Regions from separate parts of the Stutzerimonas sp. C6.4V genome, predicted to be linked through region 1. Evidence: predicted binding sites of a transcription regulator. Region 1 holds the regulator's gene; each other region holds the start of a gene.

The links. Region 1 encodes sigma-54, which starts transcription at its own class of promoters, with help from an activator protein. Its sites were predicted from a motif close to ANTGGCATNNANNTTGCTNT; they were not measured.
Region 2: glnA (glutamate--ammonia ligase) is a predicted target of sigma-54. The motif match lies at 1,702-1,721, and genes of this name have one in related genera.
Region 3: glnK (P-II family nitrogen regulator) is a predicted target of sigma-54. The motif match lies at 6,016-6,035, and genes of this name have one in related genera.

The regions. Positions count from the first base shown of each region.
Region 1 is NZ_JBZUBM010000001.1:266,094-276,211, forward strand. Features, by position in the region: gene pmbA (metalloprotease PmbA) at 1-684, shown strand, start outside; gene AC4LFW_RS01195 (HPr family phosphocarrier protein) at 875-1,147, opposite strand; gene rapZ (RNase adapter RapZ) at 1,156-2,013, opposite strand; gene ptsN (PTS IIA-like nitrogen regulatory protein PtsN) at 2,146-2,610, opposite strand; gene hpf (ribosome hibernation promoting factor) at 2,617-2,925, opposite strand; gene AC4LFW_RS01215 (RNA polymerase factor sigma-54) at 2,986-4,494, opposite strand; gene lptB (LPS export ABC transporter ATP-binding protein) at 4,643-5,368, opposite strand; gene lptA (lipopolysaccharide transport periplasmic protein LptA) at 5,368-5,916, opposite strand; gene lptC (LPS export ABC transporter periplasmic protein LptC) at 5,903-6,475, opposite strand; partial or broken gene AC4LFW_RS01235 (KdsC family phosphatase) at 6,483-7,005, opposite strand; gene AC4LFW_RS01240 (KpsF/GutQ family sugar-phosphate isomerase) at 7,005-7,979, opposite strand; gene AC4LFW_RS01245 (ATP-binding cassette domain-containing protein) at 8,237-9,052, shown strand; gene mlaE (lipid asymmetry maintenance ABC transporter permease subunit MlaE) at 9,045-9,842, shown strand; gene mlaD (outer membrane lipid asymmetry maintenance protein MlaD) at 9,842-10,118, shown strand, end outside.
Region 2 is NZ_JBZUBM010000002.1:254,550-264,667, reverse strand. Features, by position in the region: gene AC4LFW_RS17055 (DUF4124 domain-containing protein) at 1-9, opposite strand, end outside; gene glnA (glutamate--ammonia ligase) at 195-1,601, opposite strand; gene thiI (tRNA uracil 4-sulfurtransferase ThiI) at 1,947-3,431, shown strand; gene typA (translational GTPase TypA) at 3,562-5,382, shown strand; gene AC4LFW_RS17035 (hypothetical protein) at 6,000-6,437, opposite strand; gene AC4LFW_RS17030 (pesticin C-terminus-like muramidase) at 6,430-7,470, opposite strand; gene AC4LFW_RS17025 (hypothetical protein) at 8,132-8,611, opposite strand; gene AC4LFW_RS17020 (glycoside hydrolase family 24 protein) at 8,608-10,118, opposite strand, start outside.
Region 3 is NZ_JBZUBM010000002.1:22,517-32,634, forward strand. Features, by position in the region: gene AC4LFW_RS15935 (DUF484 family protein) at 1-31, shown strand, start outside; gene xerC (tyrosine recombinase XerC) at 82-981, shown strand; gene AC4LFW_RS15945 (HAD family hydrolase) at 978-1,673, shown strand; gene sutA (dormancy-specific transcriptional regulator SutA) at 1,785-2,120, opposite strand; gene AC4LFW_RS15955 (secondary thiamine-phosphate synthase enzyme YjbQ) at 2,195-2,620, opposite strand; gene AC4LFW_RS15960 (ammonium transporter) at 2,718-3,971, opposite strand; gene AC4LFW_RS15965 (ammonium transporter) at 4,051-5,367, opposite strand; gene glnK (P-II family nitrogen regulator) at 5,491-5,829, opposite strand; gene AC4LFW_RS15975 (accessory factor UbiK family protein) at 6,225-6,488, shown strand; gene AC4LFW_RS15980 (YifB family Mg chelatase-like AAA ATPase) at 6,520-8,019, shown strand; gene AC4LFW_RS15985 (BCCT family transporter) at 8,244-10,118, shown strand, end outside.

The DNA.
Region 1 (10,118 bases):
CGCCGCGCGGCAGAGCGGGCCGTTCGCCGCCTCGGCGCACGACCGGTGCCAACCTGCGATGTGCCGGTGCTGTTCTCATCCGAGTTGGCGACGGGTTTGTTCGGACATTTCCTCGCGGCCATTTCCGGCGGCAACCTCTACCGCAAGTCCTCCTATCTGGAAGATGCCCTGGGGCAGGTCCTGTTTCCCGAGTGGCTGAATCTTGATGAGCGGCCATTGTTGCCGCGTGGGCTGGCGAGTTCTGCCTATGACGGCGATGGTCTGGCCACGTACGCCAAGCCATTCGTTGACAACGGCAAGTTGGTTTCCTATGTGCTCGGTACCTATTCTGGCCGCAAGCTGGGCATGCCCAGCACCGCCAATGCGGGTGGCGTTCACAATCTGTTCGTGACCCATGGGGACGAGGATCAGGCGGCGCTGATCAAGCGCATGGGGCGTGGGCTGCTGGTGACGGAGCTGATGGGCCAGGGTCTGAACCTGGTCACGGGTGACTATTCACGCGGGGCAGGCGGCTTCTGGGTGGAAAACGGCGAAATCCAGTTTCCGGTGCAGGAAGTGACGATAGCCGGCAATTTGCGCGACATGTTTCGTCAGATCGTTGCGGTTGGCAATGACATCGAGAAGCGCAGCAGCATTCATACCGGTTCGGTGCTGATCGAGCGGATGAAGGTGGCGGGGCAGTAATAGGGCAGCTGGAGGTCTGGAACGGGAAGCCTGAGGCTAGGCAAAAAGCTTGACGGGATTCAGCGCCTAGCCACACTGACTCCAGCCTCCAGCCTCCAGCCTCCAGCCTCCAGCCTCCAGCCTCCAGCCTCCAGCCTCCAGCCTCCAGCCTCCAGCCTCCAGCCTCCAGCTTCCAGCTTCCAGCTTCCAGCTACTCACCCTCTTCAAAGTAATCTTCGATCAAGGCGACCAGTGCGTCGAGCGCCTCCTGCTCCTGTTCGCCCTCGGCGTGCAGATGCAGCGTGGTGCCCTTGCTTGCGGCGAGCATCATCACCGCCATGATGCTCTTGCCATCGACCAGCGTGGCCGGGCAACGTCCGACGCGCACCTGACAGGGGAAACGGTTGGCAACACCGACGAACTTGGCCGCAGCACGGGCATGCAGCCCAAGCTTGTTGATGATGATGATTTCGCAGGACGGCATTTTTTTTCCTAGGCCAGGTCGCGATGGCGAACCTGAACGTTCTTCAATGGCTCGCGCAGGGCCCGGCCAATGCGCTCTGCCAGATAAACCGAACGATGGTGGCCGCCAGTGCAGCCGATGGCAACCGTGACATAGGCGCGATTGCTGGCGGCGAATCGCGGCAGCCATTTGCTCAGGTAGCCCAGGATGTCCTGATACATCTCCTCGACATCGGCCTGCATGGCGAGATAGTCGATGACAGGCTGATCCAGTCCGGAAAATTCGCGCAACTCGGCTTTCCAGTAGGGATTGGGCAGGCAGCGCACATCGAATACCAGATCGGCGTCGACCGGCATGCCTCGCTTGAAGCCGAACGACTCGAAGAGAAAGGCGGTGCCGGGTTCGGGCTTGTTCAGCAGGCGCAGCTTGAGCGTGTCGCGCAGTTGATAGAGGTTCAGATGTGTCGTGTCGATCTTCAGGTCGGCGTGATCGATGATCGGCGCCAGCAGCAATTCCTCGTCATGGATCGCCTCGGCCAGCGAGCGATGCTCGGTGGTCAGCGGATGGCGCCGACGGGTTTCGGAAAAGCGCTTCAGTAGGGTTTCATCTGCGGCGTCGAGGTACAGCACATCGCAGTGGATGTGCCGCGCGCGTACTTCGTCGAGCAGCTCGGGAAAGCGCTTGAGCTGGCTTGGCAGGTTGCGCGCATCAATGGAGACCGCGACCTGTGGTTGCAGGAGTTCGGTGTGCAGTAGCGCTCGTTCGGCAAGCTCTGGCAGTAACCCGGCTGGCAGATTGTCGATGCAATAGAAACCGTTGTCTTCGAGTACCGCCAGTGCGGTGCTTTTCCCCGAGCCCGAGCGCCCGCTGACGATGATCAGGCGCATGGCGTTACCGCGGCAGGTGGCTTGGCATACGCGTCGATGCGCCGGTTCAGGCTGATATATCGACCACAGGATTCGCAGGTTGGGTACACGTCTCTTCCCTCACTTCATGCGGAGGCGTGACATGCCGCCTCGCTAGCGGCCGCTTTGTATATCAACAATCGCCTGGTAAAGATCCTGGCTGGTAGGCGCCTTGCGCAGCTGATCGCGCACCTCCTCGCGATCCAGCATGCTGGCGATCTGGCGAAGCAGTTCGAGGTGCTCATCGGTTGCGGCTTGCGGGACCAGAAGCACGAACAAGAGGTCAACCGGTGCGCCGTCGATGGCATCGAAGTCCACTGGCCCGTCGAGTCGCAACACCGCGCTAAGCGGCGATGCACAGCCGGCCATGCGGCAGTGAGGAATGGCGATACCGTTGCCAAACCCGGTGGAGCCTAGTTTTTCGCGGGCAACGAAACTCTCGAAGACAGTTTGTGGGTCCAGGTCTGGCAAATCCTGGGCGATCACCTTGGCGATCTGCTCCAGGACGCGTTTCTTACTACCTCCCGGTACGTTCACGAGGGAACGTCCGGGGGTCAGGATGTTTTCGATTCGGATCATGATGGGTTAGCGAGCAAGGGCACCCTGGCTATGGTCGAGCTGTTTTTCTTTATGCTTGATGAGCTGGCGATCCAGCTTGTCGGCAAGCAGGTCGATGGCTGCATACATGTCTTCATGTTCGGCGTTGGCAACGACTTCGCGCCCGGCTACGTGCAGCGTGGCTTCGGCCTTTTGTCTGAGTTTCTCGACCTGCAGCACTACCTGGACGGCAATGATGCGATCGAAATGTCGTTCCAGTCGCTCGAATTTCTCCTCGACGTAGTCACGCAGGGCTTCGGTGATTTCCAGGTGAAGGCCAGTGATGTTGACTTGCATACTGCATCTCCTTATTGCCACGTGCGAAGGGCTGGCGATGAGCCGCTCAGGTCGCCTGCGTCACAGCAGCCGCTTGCGTTCGCTAGACGGCGCGATCCCGAGAGATTCGCGATATTTGGCGACTGTTCGGCGTGCGACCTGGATACCCTGTGCCTCCAGTAAACCAGCGATCTTGCTGTCGCTCAATGGCTTTTTCTGGTTTTCCGCAGCCACCAGCTTCTTGATGATCGCGCGGATCGCAGTAGAGGAGCATTCGCCGCCTTCGGCGGTGCTCACATGGCTGGAAAAGAAGTATTTCAGCTCATAGATGCCGCGAGGTGTGTGCATGTATTTCTGAGTGGTGACGCGGGAAATCGTCGACTCGTGCATACCGACCGCTTCGGCGATGTCATGCAGCACCAGGGGCTTCATGGCTTCATCGCCGTGGTCGAGAAAGCCGCGCTGATGCTCGACGATCTGCGTGGCGACTTTCATCAGGGTTTCATTGCGGCTGAGCAGGCTCTTGATAAACCAGCGCGCCTCCTGCAACTGGTTGCGCATGAAGGTGTTGTCAGCGCTCGAATCGGCACGCTTTACGAAGCCTGCATACTGGGCATTGACCCGCAATCGCGGCATGGCATCCTGGTTCAGTTCCACCAGCCAGCGGTCGTTGTGCTTGCGCACGATGACATCGGGCACCACGTACTCCGGCTCGCTCGTTTCGATTTGCGAGCCCGGGCGCGGATTGAGGGTCTGGATCAGGTCCACAACCTGGCGCAGTTCATCTTCCTTGAGCTTCATGCGGCGCATCAGGGCGCTGTAGTCCCGGCTGCCGAGGATGTCCAGATGGTCGCCAACCAGGCGCATCGCCTCCGCCAGCCACGGGGTGCGCTCGGGCAACTGGCGCAGCTGCAGAAGCAGGCACTCACGCAGGTCACGTGCGCCAATGCCGGCCGGTTCGAACTGCTGGATACGGCGCAGCACCACTTCGATCTCGTCCAGCTCGATTTCGAGCTCCGGATCGAAGGATTCAAGTACCTCTTCCAGGGTCTCGTCGAGGTAGCCCTGCGGGTTGATGCAGTCGATCAGCGTGGCCGCGATGAGCCGATCGGTGTCGCTCATCGGCGCGAGATTCAACTGCCAGAGCAGATGGCTCTGCAAGCTTTCACCGGCGGAGGTGCGGGTGGTGAAGTCCCATTCGTCATCATCGCTGCTGGGCAGGCTGCTGGCGCTGGTCTGATAGATGTCCTCCCAGGCAGTATCGACTGGCAGCTCGCTGGGGATGCGATCTCCCCAATCACCGTCCTCGAAGTTTTCTACCGTATTGATCGGCTCTTCATGGTGGGTGTCGGTATTGTTCTGCTCGCTTGCCGTGGTCTCGGGCTTCCTTTCGACCGACTCGGCCATAGGGTCCGAGTTGTCGAAGTCGTCCCCATCTTCCTCGCGTTCGAGCATGGGGTTGGAATCCAGCGCTTCCTGGATCTCCTGCTGGAGATCCAGCGTGGACAGCTGGAGCAGTCGTATGGCCTGTTGCAGCTGCGGTGTCATCGTCAGCTGCTGGCCCATCTTCAGGACTAGCGATGGTTTCATGGCAGAGGACTTCGAACCTTGTTTGCCGGCGCAACCGCGCCTGTTCCATTTCGTTGACGCCCGCCGGCGTCCCTGTAAGCAAATTATATGCCTGCCAACGAAGCCTTTGCCTAGCCCCCGGTGCCTGTCTCGAAGCGAAATCCCGCAATCAGAGGCGGAATTCGTGTCCGAGATACACTTCCTTCACGAGCTGGTTGGCCAGGATGGTCTCGGCGTTGCCTTCGGCGATCAGTTGGCCATCGTTGACGATGTAGGCTGTTTCACAGATATCCAGCGTTTCGCGGACATTGTGATCGGTGATCAGTACGCCGATGCCCTTGGCCTTGAGGTGATGGATGATCTGCTTGATATCGCCGACCGAAATCGGGTCCACGCCGGCGAAAGGCTCGTCGAGCAGGATGAACTTGGGTGCCGTGGCCAGCGCACGTGCGATCTCGACGCGACGGCGTTCGCCACCCGACAGGCTCATGCCGAGGCTGTCGCGGATGTGGCTGATATGAAACTCCTGAAGCAAGCCTTCAAGTGCCTGCTGGCGCCCGTTGCGGTCCAGGTCCTTGCGCGTCTCAAGGATCGCCATGATGTTGTCGGCCACCGATAGCTTGCGGAAGATCGAGGCCTCCTGTGGCAGGTAGCCGATGCCTGCCCGTGCTCGACCATGCATGGACTGGTGGGTTACGTCCTGGTCATCGATCAGCACGCGGCCCTGGTCGGCCCTGACCAGTCCCACGATCATGTAGAAGCAGGTGGTCTTTCCGGCACCGTTGGGCCCGAGAAGGCCGACGATTTGACCGCTGTCGATCGAAAGACTCACGTCGCGCACGACCTGACGGCTCTTGTAGCTTTTGGCCAGGTGCTGGGCTTTCAGCGTTGCCATTACTCGCTCTGCTCCGCTGTCGACTCGTCTTTCTTGCGGGGCTGGATGACCATGTCGACGCGCGGCTGTGGCGTGGTCACATCGGTATTGGTTGCGCGGCCTGCGTTGACGATCTGGCGCTGGGTGTCATAAACGATCTTTTCGCCTTCGAAAGTATTGCCCTCCTGGACGACCTTTGCCTGGTCGATCAGCACGATACGCTCGTTTGCCGCGAAGTACTGGATCGTCAGCCCATAGGCCTTGACGATCTCCTTGTCGACCGCCGGCTTCTGCTCGTAATAGGCGGGCTTGCCGATCGAGGTGAATACTTCGACGTCACCGTTCTTGTTCTGGGTGATGGTCACGGTGTCGCCGGTGATCTTCATCGTGCCCTGGGTGATGACCACATCACCGCGATAGACCGCGACGCCCTGGCGATCGTCCAGCTCGGCCGTGTCGGCCTGCACGCGGATCGGCTGGTTGCGGTCTTCGGGCAGTGCATGGGCATTGGCGCCGAGCAGGAAGATGCTCATTCCGAGCAGGAAAGGAAGGGTCTTAACGCAGCTCATGCTGGCCTCTTACATTGGATAGCAGGAGCATCCTGCCTTCGTTCAGGTACGCTTTCATACCCGTAGCGTTCGTAACGCCGTTCGCGGCGACGATTCTAACGGGTTGCCCGGTCTCGGCATATTCCTCATCCGGCAGCACGGTCATCCGGCTGCTGGTGATGATTGTCGGGCGGCCCTTGGCATCGGTGCGCTCGACGCGGACGTTGTCGATAAGCTCCACCTCCTTGCCCTGCGGGCCAACTTCGCCGCGCTCGCTGGTAACGTGCCAGGGCAGGGCGGAGCCGCGGTAGGAGCGAAGGTCGGGGCGGGTCAGCAGGCTGACGTCGCTTGCCTTGATATGTTCGACCTTGTCTGCTGTCAGCTCGTAGTTGCGCTTGCCGTCCGGCTGATACTGCACGGTGCGGGTGTTGGTGGCATAGAAGTCGATCGGTGATTGCTCTGCAGCGGTGGCCGGGGCGTCCTGCATGAAGCTTTCGGGACGAATGTTCCAATAGCCTACCGCGACCAGCAGCAGCGCAATCATCAGAAGGAGGCCGGGAAGGCGGATTCGGCTCAGCATCGGGACCTCATAGATAGGCGGATTGCGCGGCGTCCAGGGTACCCTGCGCGCGCATGATCAACTCGCAGAAACTCGCGTGCAGCGCCTTCGCCGCCGCGTGCGGTCGTGACGCCGTGGGCATGCTGACGGACGAAGCTGTCGGCGCTGGCGACAGCCATGCCCAGGCCAACCCGGCGAATGACCGGCAGGTCGGGCAGGTCGTCGCCGAGGTAGGCCACCTGAGCATAATCGAGTTCAAGTTCGCCCAGCAGTTCATCGAGCACCACCAGCTTGTCTTCGCGACCCTGGTACAGGTGCTGAATGCCGAGCCCCTGGGCGCGCCGCTCGACCACCGGGGTCTTGCGTCCGCTGATGATCGCGGTGCGAACGCCGGAGTTGATCAGCATCTTGATGCCGTGCCCGTCCAGGGTGTTGAAGGTCTTGAACTCGCTGCCGTCGACCAGGAAATACAGCTTGCCGTCGGTGAGCACACCATCGACATCGAAAATGGCCAGGCGAACATCTCGGGCGCGGCGCAGCAGATCGTTCATTACATTACCCCTGCACGCAACAGGTCGTGCATGTTCAGTGCGCCCACCGGGCGGTCGCGTTCGTCGACCACCACCAGCGCGTTGATCTTGTTGTCTTCCATGATCTTCAGGGCTTCGGCGGCGAGCATGTCGGCGTTGGCGGTCTTGCCATGGATGGTCATGACCTGGTCGATGCTGGCCTGTCGCACATCGACACCCTTGTCCAGCGTGCGGCGCAGGTCACCGTCGGTAAATATCCCGGCGAGGCGGCCATCCTCTTCCACCACGACCGTCATGCCGAGGCCTTTCTGGGTCATCTCCAGCAGGGCGTCACGCAGCGACGTGCCCCGGCTTACCTGTGGCAGGCGGTCGTCGGAATGCATGACGTGCTCGACCTTGAGCAGCAGGCGCCGTCCCAGCGCACCGCCCGGATGGGAAAAGGCAAAATCTTCCGCGGTGAAGCCGCGAGCTTCGAGCAGGGCAATGGCCAGGGCATCGCCCAGCACGAGACTCACGGTGGTGGAGGACGTAGGCGCCAGATTCAGTGGGCAGGCTTCGATGGCTACGCTGGCGTCGATGTTGACCTCGGCGGCCTTGGCCAGCACTGATTCGGGGTTGCCGGTCATGCTGATGAGGGTGATGCCCAGGCGTTTGATCAGCGGCAGCAGGGTCACGATCTCGCTGGTGCTGCCCGAGTTGGAGAGCGCCAGCACGACATCGTCCCGGGTGATCATGCCCATGTCGCCATGGCTGGCTTCGGCCGGGTGTACGAAGAATGCCGTGGTGCCCGTGCTGGCGAGAGTGGCGGCGATCTTGTTGCCGATATGGCCCGATTTGCCCATGCCGACCACCACGACACGGCCCTTGCACTGCAGGATGAGTTCACAGGCCCTGACGAACTGCTCGTCGATACGCGTTCTGAGTTGCTCGACCGCTTCCACTTCCATGCGGATAGTGCGTTGGGCAGTCTCGATCAGCTGGCTGCTCTGGCTCATGTCTGGTCATCGCCTGAATGAAAACGCGAGATTATAGCGCCAATCCAGCCGCCCCTCACCGAAAGCTTTAGTGCAGATCGTCGCGCCTGTAGCTGAATGCAAGCTGAACGGCGTGCGATTGCTCATGTGCCGATACAGTGGGCTGCTTGGGACGCCTACGGCGCGGTGCTATAGTTCGCGCCGCCAAAACGGCTCTGCGAAGTATCTCCGAACGCTCGGAGCGCGTCTGTTTCGCAGGCTGTATCCGAGGAGATCCGATGAGTGCCGCCAACGCTAACGCCGTCGAGCTGAAGGGTGTCACCTTCAAGCGCGGCGAGCGGAGCATTTTCAATAACATCGACATGGTCATTCCGCGCGGCAAGGTGACGGCCATCATGGGGCCGTCAGGCTGTGGCAAGACCACCTTGTTGCGCCTGATTGCTGCACAGTTGAAGCCCGTCAGTGGCGAAGTCTGGGTGGCCGGGACCAACCTGCCCAGTCTCTCGCGCCGCGAGCTGTTCGACATGCGCAAGCAGATGGGCGTGCTGTTCCAGAGTGGCGCGCTGTTTACCGATCTAGACGTGTTCGAGAACGTCGCCTTCCCCTTGCGTGTGCACACCAGGCTGCCGGAGGAAATGATCCGGGACATCGTACTGATGAAGCTGCAGGCGGTCGGGTTGCGCGGTGCGGTCGAGCTGATGCCGGACGAACTGTCCGGTGGCATGAAACGTCGCGTGGCACTGGCAAGGGCCATTGCCCTGGACCCTCAGATCCTTATGTATGACGAGCCCTTTGCCGGCCAGGACCCCATTGCCATGGGCGTGCTGGTCCAGCTCATTCGTCTGCTCAACGACGCGCTCGGCATTACCAGCATCGTGGTGTCCCATGATCTGGCTGAAACGGCCAGCATCGCCGATTACATCTATGTGGTCGGCGACGGCCAGGTCCTGGGGCAGGGCACGCCGGCGGACTTGCGCCAGTCGGATAACCCGAGGATTCAGCAATTCATGCGCGGCGCCGCGGATGGCCCTGTGCCGTTCCATTTCCCTGCGCCGGACTATGCCGACGACCTGTTGCGAGGCTCAGATGCGTAAGCGTTCCCTGATCGAGCGAATCCGCCTGTTTGGTGTGGCCGGCATCGATGTGGTCGCCGCCCAGGGCCGTGCGACACTTTTCCTGTTTCATGCGCTGTTCGGCTCCAGCGGCCTGGACAACCGCTTTTCGTTGCTGGTCAGGCAGCTCTACTCGGTAGGGGTGCTGTCGCTCGCCATCGTGGTGGTCTCTGGCCTGTTCATCGGCATGGTGCTTGCGCTGCAGGGCTACAGCATCCTCAGCAGCTACGGTTCGGAGCAGGCGGTTGGGCAGATGGTGGCCCTCACCCTGCTGCGTGAGCTGGGGCCGGTGGTGACGGCGTTGCTGTTTGCCGGGCGCGCCGGCTCGGCGCTGGCGGCGGAAATCGGCAACATGAAATCCACCGAGCAGCTGTCCAGCCTCGAAATGATCGGTGTCGATCCGTTGAAATACATCGTCGCCCCGCGGCTGTGGGCGGGCTTTATCGCGCTGCCTCTGCTGACCGTGATCTTCAACGTCGTCGGCATCTGGGGCGGTGCGATGGTCGCGGTGGACTGGCTCGGCGTATACGAGGGCTCGTTCTGGGCCAACATGCAGAACAGTGTGACGTTCTCGTCCGATGTCCTGAACGGTGTGATCAAGAGCATGGTGTTCGCTGTTGTGGTGACCTGGATCGCGGTGTTCCAGGGCTATGACTGCGATCCGACTTCCGAGGGGATCAGTCGCGCCACTACCCGAACCGTGGTCTACGCCTCGCTGGCGGTGCTCGGCCTCGACTTTATTCTGACCGCGTTGATGTTTGGAGATTTTTGATGCGTATCCGCACCCTGGAAATCGGTGTTGGCCTGTTCCTGCTCGCGGGGATTCTCGCCCTGCTGCTGCTGTCCCTGCGAGTCAGCGGGCTGAACGTCAACAGCGCCGACACCTACAGGCTGTATGCCTATTTCGACAATATTGCCGGTCTTAGTGTCCGATCCAAGGTCACCATGGCTGGCGTGACCATCGGCAAGGTGACCGCAATCGATCTGGATCGAGAGAGCTACACCGGGCGCGTCACCCTCGAGATACAAAAGGACGTCGACATCCTGC
Region 2 (10,118 bases), on a different contig from region 1:
AATGCGCATGGGAGGCTCCGCGATGTGGGGTTCATAAAGCCTTGCACCGCTGGGCGGGCTAGGCAAGTGCGGTCGATGGGATTTGGGAGCGACGCCACTCCGGTTGCGTGGCGAGGCGTTGAGGGTCCTGTCTGGTGGCAGCGCAGAAACGAAAAAGCCTCCCGAAGGAGGCCTTTTCTGTCACGCGGACCGGATCAGACGCTGTAATACAGGTCGTATTCCAGCGGATGAACGAAGGTACGGACCTTGATTTCTTCCTCGCTCTTCAGCTCGAGGTAGGCGTCGATGAAGTCGTCGGAGAACACGCCGCCCTTGGTCAGGAACGCGCGGCCCTTGTCCAGCTCTTCCAGGGCTTCCTTCAGGCTGCCGCAAACCTGCGGGATCAGCTTGCCTTCTTCCGGCGGCAGATCGTACAGGTTCTTGTCCGCCGCATCGCCAGGGTGGATCTTGTTCTGGATGCCGTCCAGGCCAGCCATCAGCAGTGCAGCGAAGCACAGGTAAGGGTTGGCAGCCGGGTCCGGGAAGCGCGCTTCGATACGGCGGGCTTTCGGGCTGGAGACGTAAGGGATACGGATCGAGGCGGAACGGTTGCGCGCCGAGTAGGCCAGCATGACCGGCGCTTCGAAGCCTGGCACCAGACGCTTGTAGGAGTTGGTCGACGGGTTGGTGAAGCCGTTCAGAGCTTTACCATGCTTGATGATGCCGCCAATGAAGTACAGGGCGGTCTCGGACAGGCCGGCATAGCCTTCACCGGCGAAGGTGTTCTTGCCGTCTTTGGAGATCGACATGTGCACGTGCATGCCCGAACCGTTATCGCCGTACAGCGGCTTCGGCATGAAGGTAGCGGTCTTGCCATAGGCGTCGGCTACGTTGTGCACGCAGTATTTCAGGGTCTGGACTTCGTCAGCCTTGTTGACCAGCGTGTTGAACTTGACGCCGATTTCGTTCTGGCCGGCAGTCGCCACTTCGTGGTGATGCACTTCGACGACCAGGCCCATCTCTTCCATGGCGTTGCACATGGCAGTACGGATTTCGTGGTCGTGGTCGCACGGCGGAACTGGGAAATAGCCGCCTTTAACGGCTGGGCGATGGCCCTTGTTGCCGCCTTCGACGTCCTGATCGGTCATCCAGGAGCCTTGCTCGGAGTAGATCTTGAACATGGAGCCGGAGATGTCGGACTTGAACTTCACCTGGTCGAAGATGAAGAACTCAGGCTCCGGGCCTACGAATACGGTGTCACCGATACCGGTGGACTTGAGGAACTCCTCGGCGCGCTTGGCGATGGAGCGCGGGTCGCGGTCGTAGCCCTGCATGGTGCTCGGCTCGACGATGTCGCAGACCAGGATCAGGGTCGGTTCTTCAGTAAAGGGATCCAGTACGGCGGTTTCGTCGACCGGCATCAGGATCATGTCGGAGGCTTCGATGCCTTTCCAGCCATGAATGGAAGAGCCGTCGAACATCTTGCCGTGCTCGAAGAAATCTTCGTCCTGAGCATCACGTGCCGGAACGGTGACGTGGTGCTGCTTGCCCTTGGTGTCGGTGAAGCGCAGATCAATCCACTTCACATCGTAATCTTTGATCAGTTGAAGCGACTTCGACATGGTGCTCTCCAAGTGGTGGAAGCGTTGACAGAGACAAGCTTCCGAAATCTAGGGGTGAAGCCGAGCGGGGATACTCCGTCAAGGCGACCTGCCTCACAAGGGAGCAAATTGCATGCCAGTGCTCCGAGATGGGTCTGAAGCGCCTGGGACCGCCTTGGCGGGCCATACGTTTCGACATGCGGCACTAAATCGCCCTCCTGGCGCACTCTAATGGTGCGGTGCGTAACTGATATGACCCAGTATGGTGCGCAGAAGGCATCGCAGAATAAACTGTCTAAAGGTTGATCAAATTCCGATATACTCCGCCCCCCTCTTTTACGCCATGTCGGCGCACGCGCGTTTTCAATGAAGCTGATCGTCAAGGTTTTTCCCGAAATCACCATCAAGAGCCCGCCGGTACGCAAGGGTTTCATTCGCCAGCTGGCGAAGAACATCCGTACCGTGCTGCGCGACCTCGATCCCGGACTGCGGGTGGAGGGGGTGTGGGACAACGTCGAGGTGGAAACCGCAGTCAGTGATTTGAAGACATTGCACCAGATGATCGAGCGCCTGCGCTGCACGCCCGGCATCGCACATTGCCTTGAGGTGCATGAATACCCATTGGGGGATATGGACGACATCCTGGCCAAGTGCAAGGCCCACTACGCCGATCGCCTGCCGGGCAAGATCTTCGCGGTGCGCTGCAAGCGGGCCGGCAAACATCCGTTCAGTTCGATGGACGTCGAGCGCTATGTCGGCGGTGAGCTTCGCGTGCAGTGCGGTGCGGCCGGCATTTCCCTGAAGTCCCCGGAAATCGAGGTGCGGATGGAAATCCGCGACCAGCGCCTGTTTGTCGTGCACGCACAACACGACGGCATCGGCGGCTATCCGCTGGGTGCACTGGAGCAGACGCTGGTGCTCATGTCCGGCGGTTTCGACTCCACTGTAGCGGCTTACCAGATGATGCGCCGCGGCCTGATGACCCATTTCTGCTTCTTCAATCTGGGTGGCCGCGCCCACGAGCTGGGCGTGATGGAAGTTGCCCACTATTTATGGAAGAAGTACGGCAGCTCCCATCGCGTGCTCTTTATCAGCGTGCCGTTCGAAGAAGTCGTCGGTGAGATCCTCGAAAAGGTCGACAACAGCCAGATGGGCGTCGTGCTCAAGCGCATGATGCTGCGCGTATCGACGCAGATCGCCGAGCGCCTGCATATCGATGCACTGGTGACAGGCGAGGCGATTTCCCAGGTCTCCAGCCAGACCCTGCCGAATCTGTCGGTGATCGATTCGGCCACCGACATGCTGGTGCTGCGCCCGCTGATCGCCAGCCACAAGCAGGACATCATCGACACCGCATTCGAGATCGGCACCGCCGAGTTTGCCAAGAACATGCCCGAGTACTGTGGCGTCATCTCGGTAAACCCGACGACCAAGGCCAAGCGTTACCGCGTCGAGCACGAAGAGAAGCAGTTCGACATGGCCATCCTCGAGCGTGCCATGGCCAACGCCCGACAGGTCGCCATCGATCGCGTCATCGACGAGTTGGGTCAGGATTTGCAGGTCGAAGAAGTCGTCGAAGCAAGTGCAGGGCAGGTGGTGCTCGACATTCGCCATCCTGACCTTGCCGAGGACGAACCTCTTGAAATGCAAGGCATCGAAGTGCAAACGCTGCCCTTCTATGCGCTGAACAACCGCTTCAAGGAGCTGGATGAGAACCGCCAGTACCTGCTTTATTGCGATAAAGGTGTCATGAGCCGCCTGCATGCTCATCACTTGCTGAGCGAGGGGCACCAGAACGTGAGGGTTTATCGGCCGGTAGGCTTGAAGCTTGAAGCTGGAAGCTCGAAGTGAAACGTCTCTGTTCTACCAGCCACTTCGTCATCAGACGCAAGCACCCTCCCGACCCGGCGGTGTGCGCTGCCTTTTCTTCCGGCTTCCAGCTCCAGGCTGCCGGCTTTCAGCTTCTTTTAGGTACCCCAAAGTGATCGATAATCTCCGTAACATCGCCATCATCGCCCACGTTGACCATGGCAAAACCACACTGGTCGACAAGCTCCTGCGTCAGTCCGGCACCCTGGAGCGCGGCGAGCTCAACGACGAGCGCGTGATGGACAGCAACGACCAGGAAAAAGAGCGCGGCATCACCATCCTGGCCAAGAACACCGCCATTCGCTGGAACGAGTACCGCATCAACATCGTCGACACCCCCGGCCACGCCGACTTCGGCGGTGAAGTCGAGCGGGTGATGTCGATGGTCGACTCCGTGCTGCTGCTGGTCGACGCCCAGGACGGCCCGATGCCGCAAACCCGCTTCGTGACCAAGAAGGCCTTCGAGGCCGGCCTGCGTCCGATCGTGGTGATCAACAAGGTCGACCGTCCGGGCGCGCGTCCTGACTGGGTGCTGGACCAGATCTTCGACCTGTTCGACAACCTGGGCGCCACCGAAGAGCAGCTGGACTTCCAGGTTGTCTACGCCTCGGCCCTGAACGGCATCGCCGGTCTGGATCACACCGACATGGCCGAAGACATGACCCCGCTGTACCAGGCGATCGTCGATCACGTGCCAGCTCCGAAAGTCGATATCGACGGTCCGTTCCAGATGCAGATTTCCGCGCTGGACTACAACAGCTTCCTCGGCATCATCGGTGTCGGCCGTATCGCCCGCGGTCGCGTCAAGCCGAACACGCCCGTCACCGCTATCGACATGCATGGCAAGAAGCGTAACGGCCGTATCCTCAAGCTGATGGGTCACCACGGTCTGCACCGCGTCGACGTCGAAGAAGCCACCGCGGGCGACATCGTCTGCATCAGCGGTTTCGACGAGCTGTTCATCTCCGATACCCTATGCGACATGAACAACGTCGAAGCGATGAAGCCGCTGACTGTCGACGAGCCGACCGTTTCCATGACCTTCCAGGTCAACGATTCGCCGTTCTGCGGCAAGGAAGGCAAGTTCGTCACCAGCCGTAACATCAAGGAGCGCCTGGACAAGGAACTGCTGTACAACGTGGCCCTGCGCGTCGAAGAAGGCGACTCCGCGGACAAGTTCAAGGTCTCTGGCCGTGGTGAGCTGCACCTATCGGTACTGATCGAGAACATGCGCCGCGAAGGCTTCGAGATGGCTGTAGGTCGTCCGGAGGTGATCATCCGCGAAGTAGACGGCGTCAAGCACGAGCCGTTCGAGAACGTCACCATCGACATCCCTGAAGAAGCGCAGGGCAAGGTCATGGAAGAGATGGGCCTGCGCAAGGGCGACCTGAGCAACATGGTTCCGGATGGCAAGGGCCGCGTGCGCCTGGAATACAACATCCCGGCCCGTGGTCTGATCGGCTTCCGTAACCAGTTCCTGACCCTGACCAACGGCGCCGGCATCCTGACTTCGATCTTCGATCGCTACGACGTGATGAAGTCGGGCCACATGTCCGGCCGTCAGAACGGCGTACTGGTTTCGGTCGAAACAGGCAAGGCGCTGACCTACTCCCTGGAAACCCTGCAGGCGCGCGGCAAGCTGTTCGTCGAGCACGGCCAGGAGATCTACAACGGTCAGATCGTCGGCCTGAACAGCCGCGACAACGACCTGGGCGTCAACCCCACCAAGGGCAAGAAACTCGACAACATGCGTGCGTCGGGCAAGGACGAGACCATCGCCCTGGTCCCGCCGGTACGCTTCACCTTGGAACAGGCTCTGGAATTCATCCAGGACGACGAGCTGTGTGAAGTGACCCCGAAGTCGATCCGTCTTCGCAAGAAGATCCTCGACGAAGGCGAGCGCAACCGCGCGGCAAAGAAAGCCAAGGCTTGATGCTGGTTTAGCTGGAAATGAAAAGGCGCCCTAGGGCGCCTTTTCTCTGCTGCTTGGATTACCTCCATGCTTTCTGTTGGCATGAGCGAGGCGTACAGAAAAGCAGCTAGCAGTCTCGCTTCGCATACAAGAAGACTGCAGAGGTGTAGTGGTCTGCTGACCCCCGGACGTCGAGTTATGAAGTACTCCTGGCCAGAATATCTAACTACAGCAGGTTACCTACAGCTCGGAGGCATAGGGGCATCACTCACTACCTGATCCAGCGCTACAACAAGACCAGACCGCATCGGGTCGATAACGGGCTGCCGCCTGCGGTCGGCTGTCGGATACCCACAAAGTTTGAAGACGCTCCATTGCTGCTGTCAGGGAGCAGGCAGTACCCACGATAACCCTACAGGTGACCCCGAGTTAGGGAAATGTTGGCAATTTCTCTAAGCTAAAGCATTCAGGCAATGCGGCGGCTAACCACAATTTTTATAATATGAGTAAATGCCCTGGGTCCGCCTTGCCGAAGACAAGAGCCTTAACATTGAAGACTAATGGGTTTCCTTAAGTTTCACCGTACTTATTATTTCAAAACTTCCTATGGAGCCTGCAGCTGCTTAATTTAACTTGAGTTAATCAGCACTTTGAGGGTTCGTGCATTTTATTTCTGACAACGCCCTGCCCTTGGCCTCGACAGTACACCTTTGTACATACTCTCCTGGTTCTTCATTCAGAAGATAGTTAAAATCAAAACTGACGGCGCTGCCATAAAAGTCTATTTTTGAAAAGCCTGCATATGAAAAATCATTTGCCAGAGACAGGCCGTTCATTTCACAAATATCCTTTCGTTCGACAACAGCCCGGTCATCTTTAGGGTTTATCAATTCAAGTCTAAGGCATGGATATGGCGACTCCGAATTGAATCGCGTATATTTGAATAAGAGACCTTCAGCTCTCTTAGCATTAACTTCTACTGCATACCGATATACATCCGTATCGGCAACGGAATAAACCGGCGCAACGCCTAATGCCAACGCAGCAAGCAACATATTCCAGCGCATACTATTCATCTATGTACCTTGATCTTCTCAAGAAACGATCACTGGGTAGGTTTTGTGGCCAATTTGATCGGTTTTTTATCACACTGCTAAATCGTGCAAGATCGTTACTCGCCACATATTCTTGGAGCAGGGCGCGAATATCCGGCGTGTAATCTCCTCGGTAACGCAAGTCCACCAACATGTCCTTTATTTTTGGATGAAGCGCATCCCAATCTGTAGCTCCGTACGCTTCAATAACATCTCTCTTTTCACATATCCTTTTGACATCCTTCTCCATAAACTCATATACAAAGACAAACAAGTCATGCTGTTGCTTTCTTGTGATATGTGTAGATCTAATTCTTGCGGTTGCGGAGTTTAAATAATCACTCGCCTTGCTTTCAGTAAGCCCCTTGCCACCAGACAGCCAAGATAGCAGCGGCTCTGAAATACCAACGCACTCTAAATCATCTTTCACATTTGGCTGATGACCGACGTCATAACCCCGACCTATGGTTACCCCGGAAGCGCCAACCGGAGGCCAGTGGGGCACCCTACTGAAAAAAAGAGAGTCTTCAATATCGTTCCCTTCAGCATCAAATGTTAGCTGCCCACGCGGAACTTTTAGCCACTTAAGGTCATTTTCATCGTCTATGAGACTAAAGTCGTTCGTTAATCCGATGGTCTGAATATGCCACGCTTCCCTGTCCTCACTAAAACCATGCTGCCCAACCAGTTCGCCCCACCAGCTCAACTTCTCGATCCGCTGCTTTTCCACCTCCCAAACAAGGTTCGGCTTTCCGGGCTCTTCCGCTAACAACGGATCAAGCTCATCCCACTTGCCCTTGTTCCAGAACCACTCGCTTTCATATTTGGCGACCAGTTGGCCAAGCACTTGAGCGTGCCAAGGCCTGGCCAGCGCTGCTTGGATTTCAACGCTGGTCAATACGCCATCCTTATCGGTATCGGCGATATCGTAGAGTCGAGCGAGCGTTACGATTGGGCTGCCATCGGCCTTGCTGACCTGCGCCCGGTAGTTGTGCTGTTCGTCTGGGCTCAGCATGCCTCTGGCATTGAAGGCGTAGGCGAGCTTTTCGACGGGCGTTCCGGTTTCCTCGATACACTGGAAGCCTTCCCACTCCCACGGGCTGTGGCGAGTAGTGATCAGCTCCTGCGTAAGCGCTCCCTTGTAGCGTCATGGCGAAAGCGCGTTTATGGCAGGGTTGTGGGGTGATGGCAATATGGTGTCGTTGGTTTTGCGGAGACGCCTTAGTTTGAGTGCGGTCTCGGAAAGTTATTCAAGGTCAAGCAAACTTCCATCCACCGAGGCTGAAAGGCATGGGATATAAGTTAAGTAGTTTGAGTTTTTCTTAACCAGTATGCCGTGCTTGGGCTCTTGGACGTCAGCAACCCTGTTGATGGCGGATATCACTGTGTACGTATATTCGCCATTATGTAAGCTGATGGAGTTGGTCAGTTCGCTGCCAGACACGTTGCCTATTAAGATTACTATCTCGTCTAATGTTTTTTTAATTTTAGCTCTGGCGGATGGTTAGGTCGTCCGAAAGTATAAGTAATCGTGTTGTCTTGCTTATGTAGTTCGATGAGCTTGTTAGATTCCGCTGTGCAGCTGAAGAGGAGCTTAGGCTCTTCGATAGTCTTTGCCGCTAGGGTGGACGAGAAAGCTAAAGTCAAGGCCAACGTAATATCGTAAATGGAGCTGCTTAGACGTGATCCACGCTGCATTTTTTCAGCACGTTATTTTCTTGATCAACAAAATCCGGCTCATTTATCCATTCTCGTGAATTCGATATTTTGTTGTAAAAACCAAACCACTTAATTTTTGCGGACTTATCTGAAATCATTTGCATCTCAGCAATTGGTATTGCCCTAGAAAAGCTATCCCAGTCTAGCGACATCCCACCAAATCCTAAATCAGTAGGCTCGATTAACTTTATAACCAATTTTTTTTTGCTGATTTTTCCAGCGGCATGTATGTAAATTTGGTTCGCATTAACCTCCATTGTTATGTCTTCCTTGCTAGCAATTGAGATCCAGCCACTTTCGTCACACTTTAGTGCCCATTTCCCTGACAGGTCACTTTCTTTTAATGGTTCTTTCTCGCTGCCATGGCCTAAGGATGATAGGCAGAGAACACCCACAGCCAACAAGCAACTGGGCGTAAATATAGACATAATGGTCAATATCCAAACTCCCCTAGAAACCCTGATTTTATATGTAAGTCTGTTTCACTTAGCTTTTCTTCCTTGAGGAATTTTTCATAATTCCCAAGAGCCTCCTCCATGGTTTCTATAGGCTGCCCATATCTGCTTGGAGGTAAGCTAGCCCATATCCAACTACAGCTCTCTATGGCTTCTTTTATTTTATCGTCCACGATCATTTTCAGAGCATTTCCCTTAGTGGCATATCTAAGCAATACGACCCCGAACCTATCTTGGGATTCTGGGGAAAAATCTTGTATCCTCAGTCTGCTCCTTATCTTTATATAGTTGGCGTCACTCCATGTATACCCCATTACTTGATATGCCCCTGCTGCCGAAGAAACATATCCTCCAGCTTTTATTTTAATTTGTGGGTGGTCAGAAAAATCTTTCCCATGATCCTTAATGAAAGATGAACCACCGAATAATCTTTCATAGCCGCGAGGGCCAACAGTTCCCTCTCCGACCCTAATCATTCTCATAAATGCACGGACTCTTAGCTCTTGAAGAGAAATCTTTGTAGGGTGAGTAAATGCAGCCGATAGCCACATAGGCTGAAAATGCCAAGCGCTCCCGTCCGCACTGATTCCACCCTTACCCTTCAAACTCTCCCACCAACTCAACTGCTCAATACGCGCCTTTTCGCTTTCCCAATCTTGGTTCGGGTCAACATACGGGATATGCCCCATCAACGGATCCAGCTCTTCCCATTTATCGGCCTTCCAGAACCACTCGCTTTCATGATGCGTAATGAGTTGTGCGATGGATTGTGCATGCCAGGGTTTTGCCAAGGCGCTACGGATCTCGTTAGCAGTGAGCTTGTTGTCACGGTTGGTGTCGATGATGTTATACAGCCTTGCCTTTACTGGTCCCTGGTCTTCCTGGCTGACCAGGGCACGGTAATTGGCGCGCTCCTCGTCGGTGAGTCGACGCAAGGCATCATAGAAATAAGCAGCTTTGCCGATGGGGCGGCCGGTTTCCTTGATGAAGTCGTAGCCCACCCATTCCCAGGGGCTATGGCGAGTGGTGATGGGCTCCCGTTCTGCCAGCCAGCCACTGATGGGGTTACCGCTGCTATCGGCAAGTAAGTTGTCCAGCCGCCACCAGCGGTTCACCACAGGTGTGCTGCTGCCAGGCATGATCGTGCTGGCTTGCAATTTGTGGTCGGCTGGGAGTGCATCCAGCACGCTTTGCGGAATGATCAGGTCTACGCCGACGGTTGTGCCAGCATCGCTGGTCTTCGGCGGATTGCTAGCGTTGATATCTTCACGGTGTGGGATGAGTTTGCTGGCACCCTTGTAGACCTTCAGGAGGGTTTTCTGTTGATCGGGCAAACCGTTAGCCCAGGCCCGGCTTTGGGCGATGAAAGCGGGTACGTCTTCACAACTGAAAACCTCCAGATGCAGGAGTGGTTTGGCACCCCCTTCATCGTGGTTCTGGTACTGGCCAAGGTGCCCAATCAGCTCGCCAGCCTTGATCGGATAGGGCT
Region 3 (10,118 bases), on a different contig from region 1:
CTATTACACGCCGCTTCGGTCGGTACGCTGAAGCTGGAAGCCAGCGCGGCCTGGACGTGGTGCCGGCTTGAGAGCGTGATGATGCAAACTGATCTGGATGCCTATCTCCAGCACCTGCGCAGCGAGCGGCAGGTGTCACCGCACACGCTGGATGGCTACCGGCGCGATCTCGGCAAGGTCATGGCATTCTGCGAGAAGCAGCAGCTCGATACCTGGTCTTCGCTGAAGAGTGTTCATGTCCGCCAACTGATCGCCGAACAGCATCGCCAGGGTCAATCAGGGCGCAGTCTTGCGCGCCTGTTATCCTCGCTGCGCGGACTGTACCGCTACCTCAATCAGGAAGGCCGTTGCACACACGACCCGGCGGTGGGCATATCGGCCCCCAAGGGTGAACGGCGGCTACCGCGACTGCTCGACACCGATCGGGCCATGCAACTGCTCGATGGCGGGGTTGAAGGCGACTTCATCGGCTATCGTGACCAGGCCATGCTCGAACTGTTCTATTCGTCAGGGTTGCGTCTGGCCGAGCTGGTCGGGCTGAACCTCGACCAGCTGGACCTGCCCGCAGGGCTGGTTCAGGTTCATGGCAAGGGCAACAAGGCGCGGGTGCTGCCCGTCGGCCGCAAGGCGCGTGAAGCCCTCGAAGCCTGGCTGCCACAGCGAGCATTGAGCAATCCGCCAGATGGTGCGGTTTTCGTCAGCCAGCAAGGCCGGCGTCTGGGCTCACGCGCGGTGCAGCTGCGGGTGCGCCAGGCCGGCGTTCGCGAGCTGGGCCAGCACCTGCATCCGCATATGCTCAGGCACAGCTTCGCCAGTCATCTGCTGGAATCATCCCAGGACCTTCGCTCGGTGCAGGAACTGCTCGGCCACGCCGATATCGGTACTACCCAGATTTATACGCACCTGGACTTCCAACATTTGGCCAAGGTCTATGACCAGGCGCACCCTCGCGCCAAACGCAAGCAAGGCAGTGACTCATGACCATTCGACTGATCACCTTCGACCTCGATGACACCTTGTGGGATGTCGGCCCGGTCATTCACAGCGCCGAAAATTGTCTGCGCGATTGGCTCGGGCAGCATGCACCTCGGCTGGGCGGGTTTCCGGTGGAGTCGCTCGCTGCAATCCGCCGCATGCTGGTCGAGTCCGAGCCGGACCTGAAGCACCGCATCAGCGAGCTACGTCGACGCATCCTGTTCCATGCCTTGCATGACGCCGGCTACCCGGAGGGCGACGCCCGAGACCTTGCCAGCCAGGCATTCGAAGTCTTTCTCGAAGCGCGGCATGCCATCGATCTTTTCCCGGACGTGCACCCAACACTGGAGCGCCTGGCCAATCACTACACGCTTGGTGTGCTGACCAACGGGAATGCGGACGTCCGGCGGCTGGGGTTGGCCGACTACTTCCAGTTCACCCTGTGCGCAGAGGACTTGGGCATCGGCAAGCCGGACCCTAGACCGTTCCGGGAGGCGCTTGGGCGAGCGGGAGTAGCCGCCGAGCATGCGGTGCACATTGGCGATCACCCTGACGACGATATCGGTGGTGCGCAGCGCGCCGGCATGCGTGCCGTCTGGTTCAATCCGGGCAGTAAAGCGTGGCAGCAGGAGGCCCAGCCTGACGCCGAGGTTCGCAGCCTGGCAGAGCTCCCCGCCCTGCTCGCAAGGTGGCGATAACAGGTCAACGAACCCGCAGCGCAGATACAACAAAGCCCAACACAGGTGTTGGGCTTTGTTGCGGTCACGCCTTGCGGAGCGAAGCTTAGTGTGATCCCGACCCTTCCGGATCTATATAGGACGGCTTCCGTATTTGCTGTCGGGCTTCTTGGGTGGATCCGCGACCACGTTGGGTTCGACTTCCTGTACACGCCCCCCGCGAGCCAGGAACTCCTCCATTGCTCGAGCCAACTCGTCACGTTCCCTCTGCTTGGCTTCCAGGCTCGGCAGCTCTTCGACTACAACCGCCTTGGCCTTCTTTTTACTGGTGGGCGTCGCACGGTCACTGTCGGTGCTTTCGTCGTCGGCGCTGTTATCGACTTCGCCGTCATCGGCAGCAGCCAGCTCCTCGCCTTCGTCCTCGTCGCTAGTGTCCAGATCGTCTTGTTCTAGTTCTTCGTCACTCATGTTCAACCTCGTACCTTGCCAAAGCGGAAGTTATAGCCCAGCGATGTGCTTTGTTCGCCATCGCCAAAAAAAATTCAACTCGCCATCCCATGCAACGTGGCCAGTACCTGCCTGGCGCCGCCTTGATCCCGGTGCTCACCGAGATAAACACCTTGCCAGGTCCCCAACGCCAGCCGCCCCTCACTGACAGGCAGACTCACCTGGCAGCCCAACAGGCTTGCCTTGAAATGCGCGGGTAGATCGTCCGGCCCTTCATAATCGTGTTCGTAGCCACCCTGCCCCTGCGGTACCAAGCGATTGAAGAATCGCTCGAAATCGCGCCGGACTGCACCATCGGCATTCTCATTGACCGTCAACGACGCCGAGGTATGCCGCAGCCACAGGTGTAACAGACCGGTCTGGCATTGTTGCAGTTCCGGCAGTTGAGCAAGCAGCTCGTCGGTTATCAGATGGAAGCCTCGCGGCCTTGGACGCAGCGTGATCATCGTCTGTAGCCACATGCTTCACGGCTCCTCAACCACGTGAACGGGCGCATTCTAGCGCGGTGCCAAAAAAAACAAAGGGCGCCCTGAGGCGCCCCTGTCGGTAAATGATGAATCAACGCTTGTTGGTGAACTCCGGATAGGCCTCGAGGCCGCATTCGACCACATCGACGCCCTCGTACTCCTCCTCTTCGCTCACGCGCAAACCGATGACAGCCTTGAGAATCCCCCAGACAACCAGACTGGCGATGAATACCCAGGCAAAGATCGAAGCCAGGCCCAACAGCTGAGCGCCAAAGGACGCATCGGCGTTGGTCAGCGGCACCGCCAGCAGTCCCCACATGCCTACGACGCCATGCACCGAAATGGCACCGACCGGGTCATCCAGCTTGAGCTTGTCCAGGCCGAGGATGCTGAACACCACCAGCACGCCACCTACGCCGCCGATCAACACGGACTGCAGCGCGCTCGGGGTCAGCGGCTCGGCAGTGATGGCAACCAGACCAGCCAGTGCACCGTTGAGGACCATGGTCAGGTCGGACTTGCCGAACAGCAGACGCGCCGTTATCAGTGCTGCAACAAGGCCGCCGGCAGCTGCCATATTGGTGTTGGTGAACACCTGGGCGACAGCATTGGCGTCTTCGATGGTGCTCATCTTCAGCTGCGAACCGCCGTTGAAACCGAACCAGCCCATCCACAGGATGAACGCACCCAAGGTCGCCAGCGGCAGGTTGGCGCCGGGGATCGCATTGATCTGGCCGTTCGGACCGTACTTGCCCTTGCGCGGGCCCAGCAGCAACACGCCAGCCAAGGCCGCCGAAGCACCGGCCATGTGCACCAGACCGGAGCCTGCGAAGTCCAGGAAGCCGGCTGCATCAAGGAAACCACCGCCCCATTTCCAGAAACCCTGCACCGGGTAGATGACGCCCGTCATCACCACTGCGAAGGCGATGAAGGCCCAGAGCTTCATCCGCTCGGCCACCGCGCCGGAGACCACCGACATGCAGGTCGCGGCGAACACGACCTGGAAGAAGAAGTCGGCACGGGTCGAGTAGTACGGTGCGTCTTCGCCACCGGCGGCGACTACGTCCACGGCGTTCTCGTCACCGATCAGGAAGCCCAGGCTCGGCAGGATGCCGCCGTCGGGGCTGGAGTACATGATGTAGTAGCCGATCAACAGGTACATGATCGAGGCCACGGCGTAGAGCACGATGTTCTTGGTGAGGATCTCGGCGGTATTCTTCGCCCGGACCAGACCGGCTTCGAGCATGGAAAAACCGGCCGCCATCCACATCACCAGCGCACCGCAGATGAGGAAATAGAAGGTATCGAGTCCGTACTGGACGGGTATCAAAGCTGTGCTATCCATTTTTTATCACCTTTTGCCGAGCGCCGTGGGCGCTGTTCGGTTAAGGCGCCCGGGTTGGCTCCGGGCGCACTCCGTGTGCTTACAGGTTGTAGCCGCGCTCGTTGTGCAGGCTGAGATCCAGGCCGACCGTTTCTTCTTCTTCGCTGACACGTAGCCCCATCACCACATCGATCACCTTGAGGATCACGAAGGTGACGATGGCGGTGTACACGACCGTGAAGAGCACGCCCTTGAACTGGATCCACAGCTGCAGTGCGATGTTTTCCACCTCACCGAAGCCGCCCAGCGCCGGCGCTGCGAACACACCAGTGAGCAACGCACCAACGATGCCGCCGACGCCGTGCACGCCAAAGGCATCGAGCGAGTCGTCGTACCCGAGCTTGCGTTTCAGGCTGGTGGCGCAGAAGAAACAGATAACGCCCGAGGCCAAGCCGATGATCAGGGCGCCCATCGGGCCCACCGTGCCAGCCGCCGGGGTGATGGCTACCAGGCCGGCAACAACACCGGAGGCGATACCCAGGGCGCTGGGTTTGCCGTGGGTCATCCATTCGGCGAACATCCAGCTCAGCGCAGCCGCAGCGGTGGCGATCTGGGTCACCAGCATAGCCATTCCGGCCGTGCCGTTGGCGGCCAGCGAGGAGCCGGCGTTGAAACCGAACCAGCCGATCCAGAGCATCGCGGCGCCGACCAGGGTCAGACCGAGGTTGTGAGGTGCCATCGGCGTGGTCGGGTAGCCCTTGCGCTTGCCGAGCACCAGGCACGCCACCAGCCCGGCAATACCGGCATTGATATGCACCACGGTGCCGCCCGCAAAATCCAGCACGCCCCAGTCCCACATCAGGCCGCCATCGCCACCCCAGACCATGTGTGCAATAGGTGCATAGACCAGCGTGAACCAGACGCCCATGAACACCAGCATCGCGGAGAACTTCATGCGCTCGGCGAACGCACCGACGATCAGCGCTGGTGTGATGATGGCGAAGGTCATCTGGAAGGTGATGAACACACTCTCCGGTACGGTACCGGTGAGGCTGTCAGGCGTCAGGCCGCTGAGAAAGGCACGACCGAGCCCGCCGACGAACGAATTGAGGTTGGTGACGCCTGCTTCCATGCCAGCCGTGTCGAACGCCAGGCTGTAGCCGTAGACCATCCAGAGGATGCTCATGAGGCCGGTGATGGCGAAGCACTGCATCATGACCGACAAGATGTTCTTGGAACGGACCATGCCGCCATAGAACAGCGCCAGGCCTGGAATCGTCATGAGCAGCACCAGCGCAGTGGCCGTGAGCATCCATGCCGTATCGCCGGAATCAAGCGTTGCCTCCTGCGCCATGGCGATGCCGGGGCAAATCAGAGACAAAAGGGCTCCTAGCCCTGCGAATTTTCGCAGAGTCATGGTTTTACTCCTGGGGCGTGGGGGTTCGTAGGCCTGCCAAGCAGGCAATCGCAAATACTCGGTGGCGCGTGGCGAGGCGTAGGGCGTTAATGCCGACTCGTCAGTTCGCTACGCGCCAGGCCGTCAGATTGCGTCGGTATCGGTTTCGCCTGTACGGATGCGAATGGCCTGTTCCAGGTTGACGACGAATATCTTGCCGTCGCCGATCTTGCCGGTGTTGGCTGCCTTGGTGATGGCCTCGATCACACGGTCGAGCTGATCGTCGGCGATGGCCACGTCGATCTTTACCTTCGGCAGGAAATCGACCACGTACTCAGCGCCACGGTACAGCTCGGTATGGCCCTTCTGGCGACCGAAGCCCTTGACCTCGGTAACCGTGATGCCCTGGACGCCAATCTCGGACAGCGACTCGCGCACGTCGTCCAGCTTGAACGGCTTGATGATGGCAGTGACTAGTTTCATGAAAACTTCTCCCGTTTAGGTGGACTTGCCCCAGAAGTACGAACCCGGCTCAAGTCTAAGCGCAGTGTCTGGCTCTTGTAACGCGCCGGCGTCGCCGAGCGAGCATCCGACACCATCAACCGATCCGACGAAACGTCCCGAATCGCCTATGACCCGCAACCTGCAGGTGCTTGCGTCACGAGGAACCAAGCAGAATCGATGCCAATTTTGTCGGATAGCCGGTTTGGCGCGATCCACTGCAGGCCCGCAAGATCATGCGGACTCAAAGCCCTTTGCCTGCGCACCAGTTCAGTGCGCCCTGCTGCGGCGACATGCCCGAAAACGTGCACGGGCGCAAAAATGACGCGCGAACCGGCCGTGCTACACTGCCGGTCGCTCAAAGAAAGGTGATCCCCATGTTCCCACCCAAAGCGTTCCTGGATGCCGTCGGCTCGCAAGCCTCGCGCCTTTTCAACGGTGAAAATCCCCTGCCCCGTGCGGAGATCGAAGCCCAGCTCAAAGGCATCGTGCAGGGAGCTCTGAACAAACTCGATGTGGTCAGCCGTGATGAGTTCGACACCCAGATGGTGGTGCTTGCCCGCACCCGAGCCAGGCTGGAAGCCCTCGAAGCCAAGGTCGCCGAGCTCGAAGAGAAGTTAACGCCCCCCACCTCCGAGTGAACCCGGAGGAAACGATCAAAGGAGTGATCGGATGTCCCTCGCAATTGTTCACAGCCGCGCCCAGCTGGGCGTGGAAGCGCCTGCCGTAACGGTAGAGGCGCATCTGGCCAACGGCCTGCCCTCGCTCGCACTGGTCGGGCTGCCGGAAACCGCGGTCAAGGAAAGCAAGGACCGCGTGCGCAGCGCGATCCTGACTTCCGGCTTCGATTTCCCGGCGCGCCGCATCACCCTCAACCTGGCACCTGCTGATCTGCCCAAGGATGGAGGCCGTTTCGACCTGGCCATCGCTCTCGGCATTCTGGCCGCCAGCGCACAGATACCCGGCGATCGCCTCGACACCTTGGAATGCCTGGGGGAACTGGCCCTGTCCGGCGCACTACGCCCGGTTCAGGGGGTGCTGCCTGCAGCATTGGCAGCACGCCAGGCCGGACGCGCGCTGCTGGTACCTCAAGCCAATGCCGAAGAAGCCAGCCTGGCCTCGGGATTGGTGGTCTACGTCGCTGACCATCTTCTTGAAGTGGCCGCGCACTTCAACGGCGTAACCACCATCGAGCCCTTCAAGGCGCAAGGGCTGCTGCGCCAGGTGCTGCCTTACCCTGACCTTGCGGATGTGCAGGGGCAGGCCGCCGCCAAGCGCGGCCTGCTGGTCGCCGCAGCCGGCGCGCATAATCTGCTCTTTTCGGGCCCTCCCGGGACCGGCAAGACCCTGCTGGCAAGCCGTTTGCCCGGCTTGCTGCCCCCGCTGGACGAGCAGGAGGCGCTGGAAGTGGCCGCGATTCATTCGGTTGCAAGCCAGTCTCCGCTTGAACACTGGCCTCAGCGCCCATTCCGGCAGCCCCATCACAGTGCATCGGGCCCTGCTCTGGTCGGCGGCGGCAGTCGGCCGAGGCCTGGGGAAATCACCCTGGCACATCAGGGCGTGCTGTTTCTCGACGAGCTGCCCGAATTCGACCGCAAGGTGCTGGAGGTTCTGCGCGAGCCGCTGGAGTCCGGCTGCATCGTGATTGCCCGCGCGCGAGACAAGGTCCGCTTCCCGGCGCGTTTTCAGCTGGTCGCGGCAATGAACCCCTGTCCCTGTGGCTACCTTGGCGACCCCAGCGGCCGATGCCGCTGCTCTCCCGATCAGATCCAGCGCTATCGTGGCAAGCTTTCCGGGCCGCTGCTGGATCGCATCGACCTGCATCTGACGGTCGCACGCGAGGCCACTTCCCTGAATGTGCCGCTCGCCAGCACCGATACCACACAGCAGGTGGCCGCACAGGTAGCCGAGGCACGGCAGATTCAGTTGCGCCGCCAAGGCTGCGCCAACGCCTTTCTTGACCTTTCAGGCTTGCGCAGCCACTGCCAATTGCAGCCCGACGATCAGCTTTGGCTGGAGCGCGCCTGCGAACGCCTGGGTCTCTCTCTGCGTGCTGCACACCGGATACTGAAGGTTGCGCGCACGCTGGCCGACCTTCAACAGGGCAAATCCATTGGCCGCGTGCACCTGGCCGAGGCACTGCAATACCGCCCTGGAGGCCAGGCTGGCTGAGCTGGGAGGCTTTCGGACTGCACCGAGAAAGCGCGCCGAAAACGAAGCTACGCGTCTTGGAGAAGCTTAATTTCCGCTGCAACTTGCCTGTTTAGATGGTCCATTCTGTTGAGCAGCCTCGTTGCAATTGGCAATCCACCGGTTGAAAACCGACCAGTATGCTAGATTGCGCCCTCTTCGCCACAGGCGGCCACTCCCTAATTGGTAACTAAAAGGAGCGCAGCATGGAGGCCAACAAGTCTTCTTCTCCCACCCTCAATCCCCCGGTTTTCTACGGCTCAGCCATCCTGATTCTGATGCTGGTGGTTTACAGCGTCGCCGCGCCGGAGCATGCGCAGAGCATGTTCAGCGATGTCCAGGCCTGGATCATCGCCAACGTCAGCTGGCTCTACATTCTTGCTGTCGCGGTCATACTGTTGATGGTCGTGTTGCTGGCGCTCAGCCGTTATGGCGAGATCAAGCTGGGCCCTGACCACAGCGAGCCGGACTACAGCTACCCGACCTGGTTTTCCATGCTGTTCTCCGCGGGCATGGGCATCGGTCTCATGTTCTTTGGCGTCGCCGAACCGGTCATGCACTTCCTCTCGCCGCCGGTTGGCGAAGGTGGCACGGTCGCTGCGGCACGCGAGGCCATGAAAATCACCTTCTTTCACTGGGGCCTGCACGCCTGGGCCATCTACGCCATCGTGGCGATGATCCTGGCCTACTTCAGCTTTCGCCAGGGCCTGCCACTGACGCTGCGCTCGGCGCTGTACCCACTCATCGGCGAGCGCATCCATGGCCCCATCGGCCACGCCGTGGACATCTTCGCCATCATCGGCACCGTCCTGGGCGTTGCAACGTCACTGGGGCTGGGCGTCACTCAAATCAACACCGGGCTCAACCATCTTTATGGCCTGCCTATCTCGGTTCCGGTGCAGATCGCATTGATCGCCGGCACAACCGTGTTGGCCACCATCTCGGTGGTGACGGGCCTGGATAAAGGCGTACGCCGACTGTCGGAACTGAACCTGACGCTGGCCGTCCTGCTGTTGGTGCTGGTACTGGTGACCGGGCCGACCGTGTTTATCCTGCAGACCTTCGTACAAAACACCGGCAATTACTTTTCGCAGATCGTCACTGCAACCTTCAACCTCTACGCCTACGAACCGAACGACTGGATCGGTGGCTGGACGCTGTTCTATTGGGGCTGGTGGCTGGCATGGTCGCCCTTTGTGGGCCTGTTTATCGCGCGCATCTCGCGCGGCCGCACCATCCGCGAATTCGTCACCGGCGTACTGCTGGTCCCGACCGCCTTCACCTTGCTGTGGATGACCGTTTTTGGCGATACCGCGATCCACATGATCCTTTGGGAACATGTCACCAGCCTGGGCGAAGCGATCGAGCGTGACAGCTCGTTGGCGCTGTTCGCATTCCTGGAGCACTTTCCGTTTGCATCCTTGCTGTCACTGATTGCGATCATCATGGTGGTGGTGTTCTTCATCACCTCGGCGGACTCCGGTGCACTCGTCGTGGACATGCTCGCCTCGGGCGGTCAAGGCCAGACGCCTGTATGGCAGCGAGTCTTCTGGGCCGGTTCCATGGGTGCGGTCGCCATCGCCCTGCTGCTTGCCGACGGCCTGACGGCGCTGCAAACCGCGACCATCGCCAGCGCATTACCCTTCACCCTCGTGTTGCTCTGCGCCATGTGGGGCTTACTCAAGGCGTTGCGCGTGGATGCGACCAAGCAGGGTCTGCGCTACCAGACGGTCAGCACCACGCCCACCGCTCCACAGTCCGAAGGTGGCTGGCGGCGCCGCGTACAGAACCTGACCAAGTATCCGCGCCGTCGTGACGTGGAGCGTTTCATCAGCGAAATCGCAGCGCCCGCTTGCGCCGAAGTGGCTGAAGAACTTCGCAAGCAAGGCTACGCCGTGGAGCTTACCGGCGGGGAAGACAACCGCACCGGGTTACAGATCACCCATGAAGGCGCACCCGACTTCATCTACCAGATCCGCCCGCGCGGTTATCCGATGCCGAGTTTCGTCGCAACCGAAGAGGGCGATACCGACGAGGCCACCTACTTCCGTGCCGAGGTTCACCTCAAGGAGGGTGGGCAG